DNA from 3 places in the Clostridium sp. FP1 genome. Region 2 is predicted to be linked to each of the others. Evidence: riboswitches for the same ligand, from Rfam matches in the RefSeq annotation. Region 2 holds a riboswitch; each other region holds the start of a gene.
What was found. Region 2 has a riboswitch for lysine ahead of G9F70_RS05100 (transporter substrate-binding domain-containing protein). Riboswitches for the same ligand answer to the same signal wherever they lie in the genome.

Region 1: it holds a riboswitch for lysine, as region 2 does, so the genes downstream of both, G9F70_RS03015 (hotdog domain-containing protein) here and G9F70_RS05100 (transporter substrate-binding domain-containing protein) in region 2, are expected to answer to the same signal.
Region 3: it holds a riboswitch for lysine, as region 2 does, so the genes downstream of both, G9F70_RS21450 (aspartate kinase) here and G9F70_RS05100 (transporter substrate-binding domain-containing protein) in region 2, are expected to answer to the same signal.

What each region holds. Positions count from the first base shown of each region.
Region 1 covers NZ_JAAMNJ020000001.1:576,309-580,932, reverse strand. The annotation lists gene atoD (acetate CoA-transferase subunit alpha) at 1-472, opposite strand, end outside; gene G9F70_RS03020 (3-keto-5-aminohexanoate cleavage protein) at 472-1,299, opposite strand; gene G9F70_RS03015 (hotdog domain-containing protein) at 1,355-1,735, opposite strand; lysine riboswitch at 1,884-2,064, opposite strand; gene G9F70_RS03010 (GNAT family N-acetyltransferase) at 2,147-3,040, opposite strand; gene G9F70_RS03005 (helix-turn-helix domain-containing protein) at 3,127-4,098, opposite strand; gene G9F70_RS03000 (ABC transporter substrate-binding protein) at 4,491-4,624, shown strand, end outside.
Region 2 covers NZ_JAAMNJ020000001.1:1,026,467-1,031,090, reverse strand. The annotation lists gene G9F70_RS05110 (amino acid ABC transporter ATP-binding protein) at 1-203, opposite strand, end outside; gene G9F70_RS05105 (amino acid ABC transporter permease) at 221-1,003, opposite strand; gene G9F70_RS05100 (transporter substrate-binding domain-containing protein) at 1,033-1,875, opposite strand; lysine riboswitch at 2,051-2,231, opposite strand; gene G9F70_RS05095 (TatD family hydrolase) at 2,392-3,141, opposite strand; gene G9F70_RS05090 (hypothetical protein) at 4,573-4,624, shown strand, end outside.
Region 3 covers NZ_JAAMNJ020000001.1:4,513,522-4,518,145, forward strand. The annotation lists gene G9F70_RS21440 (cation diffusion facilitator family transporter) at 1-80, shown strand, start outside; gene lysA (diaminopimelate decarboxylase) at 416-1,714, opposite strand; gene G9F70_RS21450 (aspartate kinase) at 1,740-2,939, opposite strand; lysine riboswitch at 3,140-3,311, opposite strand; gene G9F70_RS21455 (PLP-dependent cysteine synthase family protein) at 3,368-4,279, opposite strand; gene G9F70_RS21460 (S-ribosylhomocysteine lyase) at 4,263-4,624, opposite strand, start outside.

The sequences.
Region 1 (4,624 bases), 450 kb from region 2:
CAACACTCGCATAAACAAGTGCTAGGTCTGCTTTAATTGGAAGTTCTAATAAATATTCTTTTCCCTCAATGGTAAGTTTTTGTTTTCCTTCTTCCACCATAGTACCAACTCCTGTAGGCGTAAGCACTCCACCGAGACCAGCTCCCGCTGCTCTTATTCTTTCAATTAATGTTCCTTGTGGTACAAGTTCTACTTCCATTTTTCCTTCTGTCATAAGTCTTCCTGTTTCAGCATTTGTTCCTATATGAGAAGCTACAACCCTTTTCACTTGACCATTTACTATAAGTTTACCTATACCTCTATCTATAAAACTTGTATCATTTGCTATTATAGTTAAGTCTTTAACCTTTGTTTCTATTAATAAGTCTATCATCTTTTCAGGTGTTCCACAGGCTAAAAACCCACCTATCATTATTGACATTCCATCTTTAAGTAACGGTCTGACTCTTTCTAAAGATACAACTTTATTCATTATTTCTCCCCCTGTAAACCTAATATTTCTCTTGCTTCCTTTGGACTAGCAATTTCTCTGCCCAGCTCTTTTGCAAGTCGAACTACTCTTTCTACTAATTCTGCATTTGATTTAGCTGGTATGCCTTTTTCAATATATACATTATCTTCAAATCCAACTCTTACATGTCCACCCATAATAATAGCCATGGCTGCCATTTGAAATTCGCTTCTACCTATACCTGATACAGTGTATGTACTTCCCGCTGGAATGCTTCCTGCCATAAATACCAAATCTCTTGGCGTTGCAGAAATTCCTCCATTTACACCCATAACAAAATTGAAATGCATTGGAGTTTTTATAAAGCCTTTCTTTTGAAGTCTTATAGCCATGTCTATCATGCCCTTATCAAAAACTTCTATTTCTGGCTTTACGGAAAGTTCCATCATCTTTTGGCCAAATTCTTTAATAGTGTTTTCGGTGTTTACGAAAACGTCATCTCCACCAAAATTACAGGTTCCCGCATCTAAAGTTGCCATTTCGGGTTTTAGATCAACAGGTTGTAATCTTTCTGCGTTACTCATACCAACTGCTCCGCCTGTAGAAGGTTGAACAATAACGTCTGGGCATCTTTCCTTAATAGCTTCCATACAGGCTTTAAATCTCTCCCTATCTTGAGTAGGTGTCCCGTCGTCTTTCCTTACGTGTAGATGAATAATGCTAGCCCCTGCACTATATGCTTTTTCAGCTTCTACTGCTATTTCCTCAACCGTATATGGTACGTTTGGATTATGTTCTTTTGTAACTTCTGCTCCGCATATAGCTGCAGTAATAATTAATTTTCCCACGTTGTAACCCCCTCTTTAAATATCAATTACTAAATGAAAAAGTTTACATTCAGCGTTATTTTCTTTGCTTATCTTTTAGAACAACGCAAGTTCCACTGGCCCTACAAACTACTATTGGCTCTTCTAATACATCACAAGCTGAATCATTTATATCCGGTCTTGGTACTATAACTTTTCTTGCTTCAAAAATCATTTTTCTTGATGAATTTCCTACCTTCACTATTTCTCCAACAGCTTCGATAAAGTCTCCTGCATACACTGGTGCTAAAAATTCTACAGCATCATATGCTTTGAATAATCCTTCATCACCATCATTTAAAATCAAAAGTTCTGTAGCTACATCACCAAATAATTGAAGCATTCTTGCCCCGTCCACTAAATTTCCACCATAATGTGCATCATGCGCACTCATTCTCAATCTGATTAACGATTTCATTTTAATTTCCTCCTCTTTTATTGTAGTTGTCAGGATTGCAATACTTATGCTGCTTTTATTTTAAAAATAAAAAAAAGGCGCTGAATTTTCAGTGCCTTAATTAACAGAAGTACTCAACCTATTAATGCAATGAAAAATTACTTTTCATTACATAAATAGCTCTCCATAAAAATCTTTATGGCAGTGATAGAAATACTACTCTCTATCCCCAAGAATATCTTGAAGAACCAAAATACTCTTTCGGCAAATAAATCCTTCGTTTTTGATATTGGATGTCCATATCCTTAGCATTCAAAAACTACCTCTTTTTTTGCACCTCTATTTATGTGAATTTATTAAATTTTAATTTATTGTTCTCAATTGAATTATAATCTGTTAATAATTCAAATACAATACTTTTCTTCAAAAAAATTAATATTTTTTTTCGAACCAATAAGAAAATACACTTTCCTCTTCAAATCCCATCCGTTTGTACATGTTCACTGCAATATCATTAGATGTAATTACTAAAAGTTTAATTTCATCTAAATTTTTCTCACATAGCTTTTTAATGCATTTTACTATTAATGCACTTCCCAACCCTCTTTTTTGGTAAATAGGCGCAATTCCTAGAGTATCAACCCATCCTGTATTCCCATCTATAGAAAGCTCATATATACCACATGGATTATTTTGCTCAAAACATATTCCAATCAAATCCTCATTATTAGCATATTGAACTATATAATCCTTTACATCCAGGTCATCAATAGTTCCTCCATTAGGACTATTTCTAAAGGTTTCATTATGAATATTCATATATTCATGTGAATTTAATATACAAAGAGGCCTAAGGTCCATATTATTATTTACTTTTAAAACCATATTTTCATCTTTTTTATATTTCATTACTACTGCATCATAAATATGAGTAAATTCCAATTTACGAATATATGGGATGAGATGTACTTCATTTTTACGAATACCAATTTTTATATTTTTGGCAGTGCATGCATTACAACATTTACCTATTCTCTCCATTAAAAAGCATAAATTTTTTTCTGCATTTTCTCTTTCAACACAAATATCTGTAATAAATGCTTCTCCTTTAATACTGATTTCCTTAGTTATTACAGCTATGCTTCCTTTGATCTGCCCCCTATCAAATAGTATAAAAACAGTGTCTCCCTCATTAAAAGTATCACTTTCATATATTTTAGTCATTTCTATATAGGTTTTATTATAAGTTAAATCTGTGCTTTTAATGAAATTATATAGTTCCTTCTTCTGCTGAGAAGATATTATTTTAAATTGTTTAATTTCCATTGGCTCATCCCCTTTTAATCATTTATCCAATAAATAATAAACGCAATTTATCTACTGCGCTATAAATTTTTATAGTTTTTATTTCATCACAATCCGAAACCCTTTCGGAATTGTCTGGGTGTTATGCCATGTATTTTCTTAAATGCCGCTGTAAATTTCGATGGGCTTTCATAACCACACTTTTCTGCGATGTTTTTGATGCTTAGTTCATCAGCGCCTAGAAACATCATTGCCCGCTTCATTGTTTCTGTGCGAATATAGTCGAAGATTGTCATATGATAAAGTTGCTTGAAGGAGCGTCGCAGCTTTGTCTCACTCATCTCTGCAAGTCGGCACATAGCAATCATAGAGGGAGGGTTCAATATGTCCCGGTCTATGTTTACCTTCACCCCGTATGTTTTTTGTTCATCCTCCCATGTCACATGATTGCGACGGTTATCACTCCACGGCCTTTCGCGCTGTGTATTGCACACAATCAACGACAATAACTCACCCATCTTACATTCGAAATTCATTAGGGGCATATCACCGCTTCGTACACCCCACCGTATTTGCTCAAGAACAAGGGTGATATTTGGGGTATTGTAATGAGTTTCCTGTAAACAACCTAGATTATCCATTGAAAAAGGTGGGTCAAGTGGTCTATACTCAAGGAATTTTTGAATAAACTCTTCAAAAACCAGAACACAGGTATAGCAAGTGTGAACATTTGCGGGGAAGGTTATTTTTAGTGGCTTTTTAGGATTAACAATCACATGATTTATTGGAGTCAAGTGTTTTGCTGACTTCCCCCTCTGGGTAAATGTAATATCCCCGCAATCCACGCAGAATATCAACATACAAGGCTTTTCTATCTCCATTGTATATGACAGCGTCTTAGTTGGAGTGAACCAAGCGCTGCTTACAAACAGCCCTTTGGCTGCATGCATTTCCATAATCCAACCGTTTTCCCAACTGGGTGGGAAGTTGTATTTGATGCCATTACCGTAAGGCCGTTTCTCCAAACCAAAGTTGGCTGCCATAGCTCCAAAACCCAATTGATATTCATTCGTAGTCATATTGACACCCCTCTTTCCTCACAAAGTAAACACAACACTTTATGATACTTTGTATTACAAACTGCTAATTATAGTGTATTATAACATTTCCACAAATATGGGACAAGCATGAAAAATATCCCAAAACGGTACAATCCTGCTCCAAAATGAATAAATTATAAATAGAAAAACAGTTAAAAAATACTGTTGCATACTGCGTTTAAGTCAATTGCCATCGTCTTCTAAGTTCTACTTAGTTACAAGCTGTCCTGTTGACAGACTAAAAAGTGATTGATACAATTGCTAATAGTTAGAACAGCCTAACATTTACCCTCTAGGCTTTATGAAATCGTCCTTATGATGCCCACTAGCCTTGAAAAACTTGTTTTTATCTAAAAGGAGGAATATATAAAATGAAAAACAAATTGATTTCCCTATTATGCGCAGGAGTAATTCTGGCATCTGGACTAGTAGGCTGCAGCACCGCAAGTACTTCCAAATCGCCTGATACTAAGCCTTTGACTGTGGAAAACTCGTCGAAAAATAT
Region 2 (4,624 bases):
ATGTTTTCTCCTTTATAGATGATTTCACCACCACTAGGTTTTTCTAGAAGGTTAACGCACCGAAGAAGAGTAGATTTACCAGATCCAGAAGAACCTATGACGCAGACTACTTCGCCTTTATTTACTGAAAAATCAATGTCTTTTAACACTTCATGATTTCCAAATGATTTGCTTAAATGCTGTATATTAATTATTTTTTCCATACTTCCTACTCCTTCGCCTAATATTTATTCTCGTCACTATTTCTTGTTCTACGACACATATCTTCCGGAGTTTCTACCTGCATTTGATTAGCATACATAATATAATTGTCCGGACCATCTAATTTCCTTTCAATGTAGCGCAAAATCCTTGTTATTGTGAAGGTCATTATAAAATACAAAATACATGCAACAAAAAATGTTTCAAAATATCTAAAATTATTTCCTGAAATTGATTTTGTTTGGAAATATAATTCTGTTACCGAAATTACATTAAGTACTGATGTATCTTTTATATTGATTACAAATTCATTACCCGTTGCTGGTAAGATATTACGAATTACTTGTGGTATTATTACACTCGTCATAGTTTGAATATGATTCATACCTATAGCATGAGCTGCTTCAAATTGTCCTTTATCGATAGAAACAATACCACCACGGATAATTTCTGACATGTAAGCCCCTGTATTAATTGAAACGATAAAAATTGCTGCATATAACCTATTCATATTTATACCAAATGCTAAAGCAGATCCGTAATAAATTACCATTGCTTGTACAATCATAGGCGTTCCACGGAATATCTCTATATAAACAAAAAGAATAGCATTAACAATTTTAAGCATGACTCTTTTTATTCCTCGCTGGGGCATTGGAATAGTACGTACAACCCCTATTAATAAACCGATTATGGAACCTATAATAGTACCCACCATGGAAATTAAGAGTGTCGTACCTGCTCCACGTATGAACATTGGCCAGTTATTTGAAATGATTTTTACTACCCATTCAAAGCTCATCTTTCTCCTCCTTATATCATAAATAAATACTATTTAGCTGATGGTTGGTTCTTTATTGCAGCATCCATAATGTTTTTACGATCTGCTTTTGAAATACCAGCTAATGTTTTATTGATTTTCACAGTTAAATCACTACCTTTTGCAATCCCTACAGCAATTGACGTATCCGCGTCTGTTGTAGTAAATCCACTTTTAAATTCTACCATTTTAAATCTTTTATTTGCAGCCTCCGAACTAACGCCTTCAGGACGTTCTGATACGTACCCATCAATCATTCCTGATTCAAGAGCAACTCTCATGGCAGGAAAGTTGTCCATAGCTGGTTCCTTGTTTACGCCTTGAATTTGATCTATTACTGAATAGTGGAATGTATTTAATTGGGCAGTTATTTTTGCTCCCTTAAAATCCTTAATAGAAGTGGCTGCATCATATTTTCCACCCTTTTTAACAAGCATAACTAAATCTGATTTATAGTAGTTATCCGAGAAATCAATAACCTCTCTACGTTTTGCTGTGGGTGACATACCTGCAATAATTGCATCTACTTTACCCGAAGCTAATGCTGGTACAAGACCATCCCACTCAGTTTTAGTAATAACCAATTCTTTTCCTAAATCTTTGGCAATCTTTTTAGCGATTTCTACATCATATCCGCCTGCATATTCTGAGCCGCCTTCAATTTTAACCCCACCATTAGAATCATCCATTTGAGTCCAGTTAAATGGTGCATATCCGGCTTCAAGACCTACTTTAAATTTTCCACCCGCCTCTTCTGCTTTTGCCTCTTTTGAACTACTGCTTGACCCACATCCTGTTAAAAGCATAACTACTGATAGATATGCTACTATTAATAATGATAATTTCTTTTTCATAACTACTTCTCTCCTTCTTTTGTACTAGATTCATATAATATATTTAAATTAAAAATGCCACCCTTACATTAGGTGGCACTATTTAATCCTCTTAGGAATTTCCCCAAACAAAAAAAGACCTGAGATAAACTCAGGTCTCAACATGCATAGTTGTCCCTAAACCTCTTCTTTTCCCAAATGAGATAGCACAACTCAATAAACCGGGAAGTTTATTGAGACAGTCCTGCAACTCTTAACTGCAGACCCAGCAAATAATATTGAGATTTTATTTGCTTCGGCGACCTTTCCTTCTCTCTAGTATCAATGCTTCTCAAACTCCACTAAAGACTGTTAAATGTCGCGCCTCTACCCCACATATAAAAGTGAGGTCTTATAAAATTATATTGTTTAGTGTATAACAATATATTAAATTTGTCAACCTGCCTTACCTCTTTTTTATTGATCGTTATTTTTCTACTCAATTGCAATATTTTCAAATAGTTATGAAGATTATGCTCTCTATTATTTCATTAACTCTTAACCCTGGATTTTAATTCCAGTTAATTCAAAGAAATTATCTTCTAATACTTTTAATAATCTCTCAGTGGAAATTGCTTTTCTCTTTGAAACGCTTTTTATAACATTAATTATTACTCTAGGATAGCCATAATCACCATTTACCCATTCTAAAGCTGTTGGTCCATCAGTCTCCACAAGTAATCTATCTATTGGAATCCTAGCTAATATTTCTTCTGTTAATTTAGAGTAGTCTATATCAACACTTATAGTGAAATAGCAACCTAGCTCTATAAATTTATCTAAGGTTTTAATATCACCACTATACCAATGAATAATTACTTTACTATAGCTATAATGCTTAAGAATATTATATATTTCTTCCTCTGCACCTTTTGTATGTATACATATAACTTTATCTCTTTTAATACTTTCCTCTAATATAAAATTGAAAATCCTTCTTTGTGCCTCATAGGTACCGTTATCCTCTGCCCAAAAGAAATCTAAGCCTATTTCCCCTATAATCTTGCTTTCTTCAATATAAGGGATTAAATCTTCAAGCTCCCCCTTATATTCCGCTGCCTTCCATGGATGTATTCCAAAGGTAGCTTTAATATATTGACTCCTTTTGCTATATTCCTTATTTTTTAAGTAACTCTCCATATCCATACCACTCGCAATAGTTAGGATTTTAAGGTTATTAATTTCATTAATAGCATACTCTATCTTGTTATTAAAGAAGTCTAAATGACTATGTGCATCAATATACATTACTTTCTCCACTTCCTTTAAATATTCTATTTTGAATGAAAAGTCGTAATGTTAGTTATCCAAATACTGATACATATCCATTGGAATCCTATCAATGACTTCTCTCTCAATAATATAATTTATAAAATTACCATCTCTCCTTTTACGAAGCACCCCCGCTTCATGCATAATTTTAATTGATATTATAAAACCTTAGCCTTCCCCTTTGGCTTTTGATTAACTATTTAGTTAATCAAATAACCATTTCCCTTAGGCTAGGGGTAGTATAATCACGCAGGAAGGTATTGTCAATGATTACTTGAACAATAATGTTTATCTTTAAAGTATATAGAAATTTTGTCCCCACCGAGGTTGTAACCATAAGTAGCTAGCAGAGATATTAATAAACCACTTTCAGTAGCAGTTCACAGCAATAATTTGTTTCCATAAAGAGTATATATACTCTAGCTTATATAGTGTAAACATAGAAAAAACCATTCATATATTAATCTATAATATTATATTTTATGGAGGAAATAGCTATGTATATAAATATAAGATTAGTGAAGGGTTACCCTATTTCAATTATGGTTATCGATGAGGTTGCAGTCCAAAGGTCAGTGGACCTTCAGAAAAAGGACCTTTATATTGGAAACCACCTGGTTTTATTCCTAGTATATATAAAGCAAAAGCTCTTGGTTTCACAAAAACACCTGGTACAAATATTCTTAGCCAATCAACAATTGACCACTGCATGAAAAAACATACGTATACTTGGTTGAATAACGGTACTGAATTTTGGTCCGTACCTATATTAGTAAGGAATAATTATATCCATATATGGATTTGGAACAAAGTTAAATGGACGTATTATATAATGATTTTAGATAATATTGATAGCTTTATATGCTACTGACCCACTTCTCTATTTTGACCTGAGAACTTAGTAACACAATTAGAGATTTAGATTTGAGAATATTTGTGCAACAAAAAATAGTGCCTTTTCACAGGCACTATTTTTCTAAGCTACATCAACTGCAATAGTATCAGTAGTAATTATTTTAGCCTCTTTCTTACCAGTTAAGTCACCATTAACTGATCAACTTGCTTTTTAACTTTCTTACAATAAGTTTAATCACCATATAAATGGTTACTATGCACATTTTTAGACAAGCCTCATAATATAAATTGAAAACAATAAAGGAGGTTTTTCTATGTCTCATAAATCTCACTCTACTGAAACTCCCACACATAAATGAATGAGGTTCTTGAATACTAAATAACTTCTTTTATACTCTCATTTATAATAAAACCTATAAATTACAACATATAAAAACTAATTATTTTCTTCAAGAATTTCACTATCAAGCATCACAATTGACACATTAACGATAGTATATGGCTCGTTTCAAAACCTAAGTATATTATATCGTACTAAAATAACCATGTCTAATGGTATATTTTAGTAGTGCTATCCATCCCACACCTAAAGAGAGTGGGCTTT
Region 3 (4,624 bases), 3.5 Mb from region 2:
TTAATAGTGAACTGAAAAAATGTTGCCCTCAGTATAATGCGTTGATGACATTAGATAGAGATTATTTAGGGGTAGTATAAATGAAAAAAAGAAAGTATAAGTAGAATTCTATTCTTCTTTGGAATTTTTATGTGCCCCTAAGGAATATCCCGAGGACTACTTAGACTAAATAAGTATAAAATTTCGACTTCGTTCCTTGCAATAAGAAGCGAAAAAACATTGAAATTCCATTTAGAAATTCTTCTTTTGCAAATATAAAATTCTCGTGAGCCTGCCAGGACGGCAGGCTAGCGAACCTGAGCCAGGAAGGCGAATGTGAGCGTCAGAGAATTTTATATTTTCAAAAGTTTAGAATTTCTTAATGAAATTTCACGTTTCGAGCTCATATTACAAGGCACGAAGTCGATTTTTTCACTTATAAGCACACTTCATTACTAATCATGTCCTTGTAAGTTTGTCTTTTGCATATGAGTCTATGCTTTCCTTCACTTACTAAAACTACCGCAGCCTTCCGTATTTTATTATAATTACTACTCATTGAATATCCATAAGCCCCCGTTGAAAGTACAGCCATAAGGTCTCCAGTATCAACCACTGGTAATCTTACACCTTCTAATAATATATCTCCACTTTCACAGCACTTACCAGCTATTGTAACTACCTCCATACAAGGTTCATTTATTCTATTGGCAAGTACACATTGATACTCTGCATTGTATAATGCCGGCCTTATATTATCTGTCATGCCACCATCTACTGCCACATATTTTCTTACATTTGGTATATCCTTTATAGCCCCTACAGTATATAAAGTAATTCCCGCATTAGCTACAATAGACCTCCCTGGCTCTATTACAAGCGTAGGTGATTTTATTCCATACTCCTTGCACTTAATTTTAGCTTCCTGGATTATTACTCTGCAGAAGTCCTCTATTTCTTTTGGCTCATCACCTTTGTTATAATAAACGCCAAAGCCTCCCCCTAGATCCAATTCTTCTATATCATAACTGAATTTTTCTTTAATATCCTTAATGAAAGACAACATTATGCCCACAGCATCTCTGTAAGGTTGTAACTCGAAAATTTGAGACCCTATATGACAGTGTAGTCCTGCAAGTTTTATATTTGAAAAGCTTAACGCAGTTTTTATAACTCCCTCTAATTCGTTATTTAATGCAGTAAACCCAAACTTTGAATCAATTTGACCAGTTTTTATATACTCATGAGTATGAGCTTCTATTCCTGGAGTTACGCGAAGAAGAATCCGTTGCATAATGCCTTTTCCCATTGCCTTTTTATGTATAATCTCCATTTCATGAAGATTATCTACCACAAAAGTTCCTACCCCCAGTTCTATCGCCATTTCAATTTCATCCAATGTTTTATTATTACCATGGAAATACACCTTTCTTAATGGAAAATCAGCCTTATAGGCAGTATATAATTCTCCCCCTGAGACTACATCCAAATATAGTCCTTCACTTTTTACAATTTCGCACATAGCCATAGTTAAAAATGCTTTTCCCGCATAAGCTACCTTATTCCCATTTTCCTGACCTTCAAAAGCTTTAGAGAACCTCCTACAATTACCGCGTATAAGCTGTTCATCCATTACATAAAGAGGGGTTCCGTATTCCTTAGCTAGAGCCTGCGCACTAACGCCTGCAATATTTAATTTATTATTTTCGTCCACTATATTACCAAAAAATCTCACATGAATCCCTCCTTCTATAGCTTATTTACATATTAAATTCCTTTGCAATAACTTGTATAGCCTTTAATTTATCTTCTGTTTTAATAGCGCAAGTAATTCTTATTTCTGAAGTAGTAATCATTTTAATCTCGATACTGTTTTTGCTAAAAACCCTAAACACTCTAGCTGCTACTCCTGAGGTTGTTTTCATTCCAAGCCCCACCACTGAAAATTTAGTTATATCCTCATCAACTATGACTTTATTATCTACTATTGCGTTATCTATAATTTCTAAACTATCCTTTAAACTTTCTTTAGGAATTGTAAAGGATACATTTACGGTTCCATCTATAGGCGACGTTTGACTTATCATATCTATATTAATTCTTTTACTTCCTATAGCTTCAAATATAGTGGCCAATATATTCACGTCTTTAGGTATACGCTGGAGAGTTACTGCCACATCCTCATCACTAGTTGCTATTCCCGTTACTGGTTTACTTTCCATATCCATATTTTTAACCTCCCTAATTACAGTTCCTTTAATATCGCTATTACTGAGCCCTACATATATAGGGATACCATATTTTTGAGCAAGCTCTATAGACCTTGAATGCATTATTTGAGCTCCCAAACTGGCTAGCTCCAGCATCTCTTCATATTCTATTTCATCTAATTTCTTAGCCTCTCCATATGCTCTAGGATCTACACTATATATTCCAGCCACATCCGTATATATTTCACAGCTACCGCAAAGTTTAACAGCCAAAGCTACGGCAGTGGTATCCGACCCACCTCTGCCTAAGGTGGTAATATCACCATCTCCATTTATTCCTTGGAAGCCAGCAACTATTACAATTTTGCCTTCTTTTAAGCTTTTTTTAATTTTCTTATCTTGTATATCCTTAATTAATGCCTTACCATATTGTCCACTAGTTTGAATGCCAATTTGGTGTGCAGTATAGCTTATAGCATCGCATCCTAAAGCCTTAATTGCCATGGCGAGTAGTGCACTTGAAATCATTTCTCCTGTTGATAATATAGCGTCGAGTTCCCTCTTATCTGGTTCCTGCGTTATACCTTTTGATAGAGCTATTAAATCATCCGTAGTTTTCCCCATAGCAGATACAACTATAACTAAATCTGTGTTTTCATTTTTTCTTTTTACTATACTTTGTGCAATACCTTTAATTTTCTCTGTAGTGCCTACAGAAGAGCCTCCATATTTTTGAACAACCACTGCCATAATTCAATCATTCCCCTTTATATCTAGTGTACTTGCTTGTGCACTGATTGATTTTACCTATTTTGTGAAATGTCGTTAAATCAACTACTAATATTTTTAGAATTACCTCCAGGAACATCAAGCTATTGTTTCAAAAAAAATAAATGCAGCAAAGGAACACCTTTGCTGCATAAAAATACATATTTTTATACAAACTTCGTGTACCTTGTAGTTCTCCACTGAAAAATCAGTGACAGTCGTACACATATTATATGTAAAACCAGAAAATATTTTCACAAAATATATCTTCTTCGGCTATAGCTCCTTTCCTTATTCATCCTCGCCTGTCAGCTCCGAACAAGTACTTTTAGATATAGCACCTCTACCCTAGGTAGTTTACTTATTAAATTAGTTCTTAGTCTATCACAGTATGTTTATAAGCACAAGTATTAATTATAAATGTTCTTGCTAAAATATCTATCTCCTCTATCGGGCAGTATCACAACAATATTCCCCTTTTCAATGGTTTTTCCAAGTTTTATTGCAGCTACTAATGCAGCCCCCGAAGAGCTACCTACAATAAGCCCTTCTTTTACTGCAATTAGGTTTAGCATGTTTAAAGCTTCATCATCAGAAACCTTTATAATGTTATCCACTAAACTCATGTCCATGGTTCCAGGCACAAAATTGTTTCCTATTCCTTCTATATCATAACAAAACTCTTCACCACCACCAAGAGTTGAACCATAAGGATCCACTAATATACCCTTTGTATTTTTATTCATTCCCTTTAAATATTTCATAACACCACTAAAGGTACCGCCACTACCTGCTCCTGCCACAAAATAATCAATTTCGCCTTCTAAGGCATCATATATTTCTGGTCCTGTAGTTTCATAATGAGCCTTTGGGTTCGCATTATTTTCAAACTGCTGGAGTGAAATAGAATTAGGAATTTCATTAAGTAGTTCTTTTTCTTTGGCAATAGCCCCTAGCATTCCGTCTTCCCTCCGTGTATTAATAATAGTTGCTCCTAATGCTCTCATCAGGGTTTGCTTTTCTACAGAAAACTTTTCTGGAACCACAAATATTACTTTGTATTCTTTATTTAAGGCTGCAAGCGCAACTCCTATGCCAGTATTTCCTGCAGTAGCTTCGACAATGGTATATCCAGCCTTTAAAATACCCTTGTCTTCTGCATCTTTTATCATGTAAACTCCAACTCTATCTTTAACACTACCACCGGGGTTCTCCCCCTCTAGTTTTGCGAAGATATTTACACCTTCTTTTACGCCCAAATTATTTAATTTAATAAGTGGTGTATTTCCTATAATATCTAATATGCTATTTATATATTTCACTGCTAACACCCCTATTTAGAACTAATTTTGCATATTCTTTTGCACCTTCTAAGGAATGGTCTTTATAATTTCCACATTGAAATTTATTGGCTGCTGGTGTCTCCTCTGACTCTATTACCTTTGTAAGTCCATAATTTAAAGTTTCTATAACCTTATCCACACTCACATCATTCCATGTAATCATATAAAACCCTGTTCTACATCCCATAGGTGAAATGTCTATAATTCCCTCCATTACTTCTCTCATATATCCAGCAAGCAAATGCTCTAAGGTATGGATAGCTGCTATATCCATAAACTCAACATTTGGTTGCATGAATCTTAAATCAAACTTTGTTACTATAT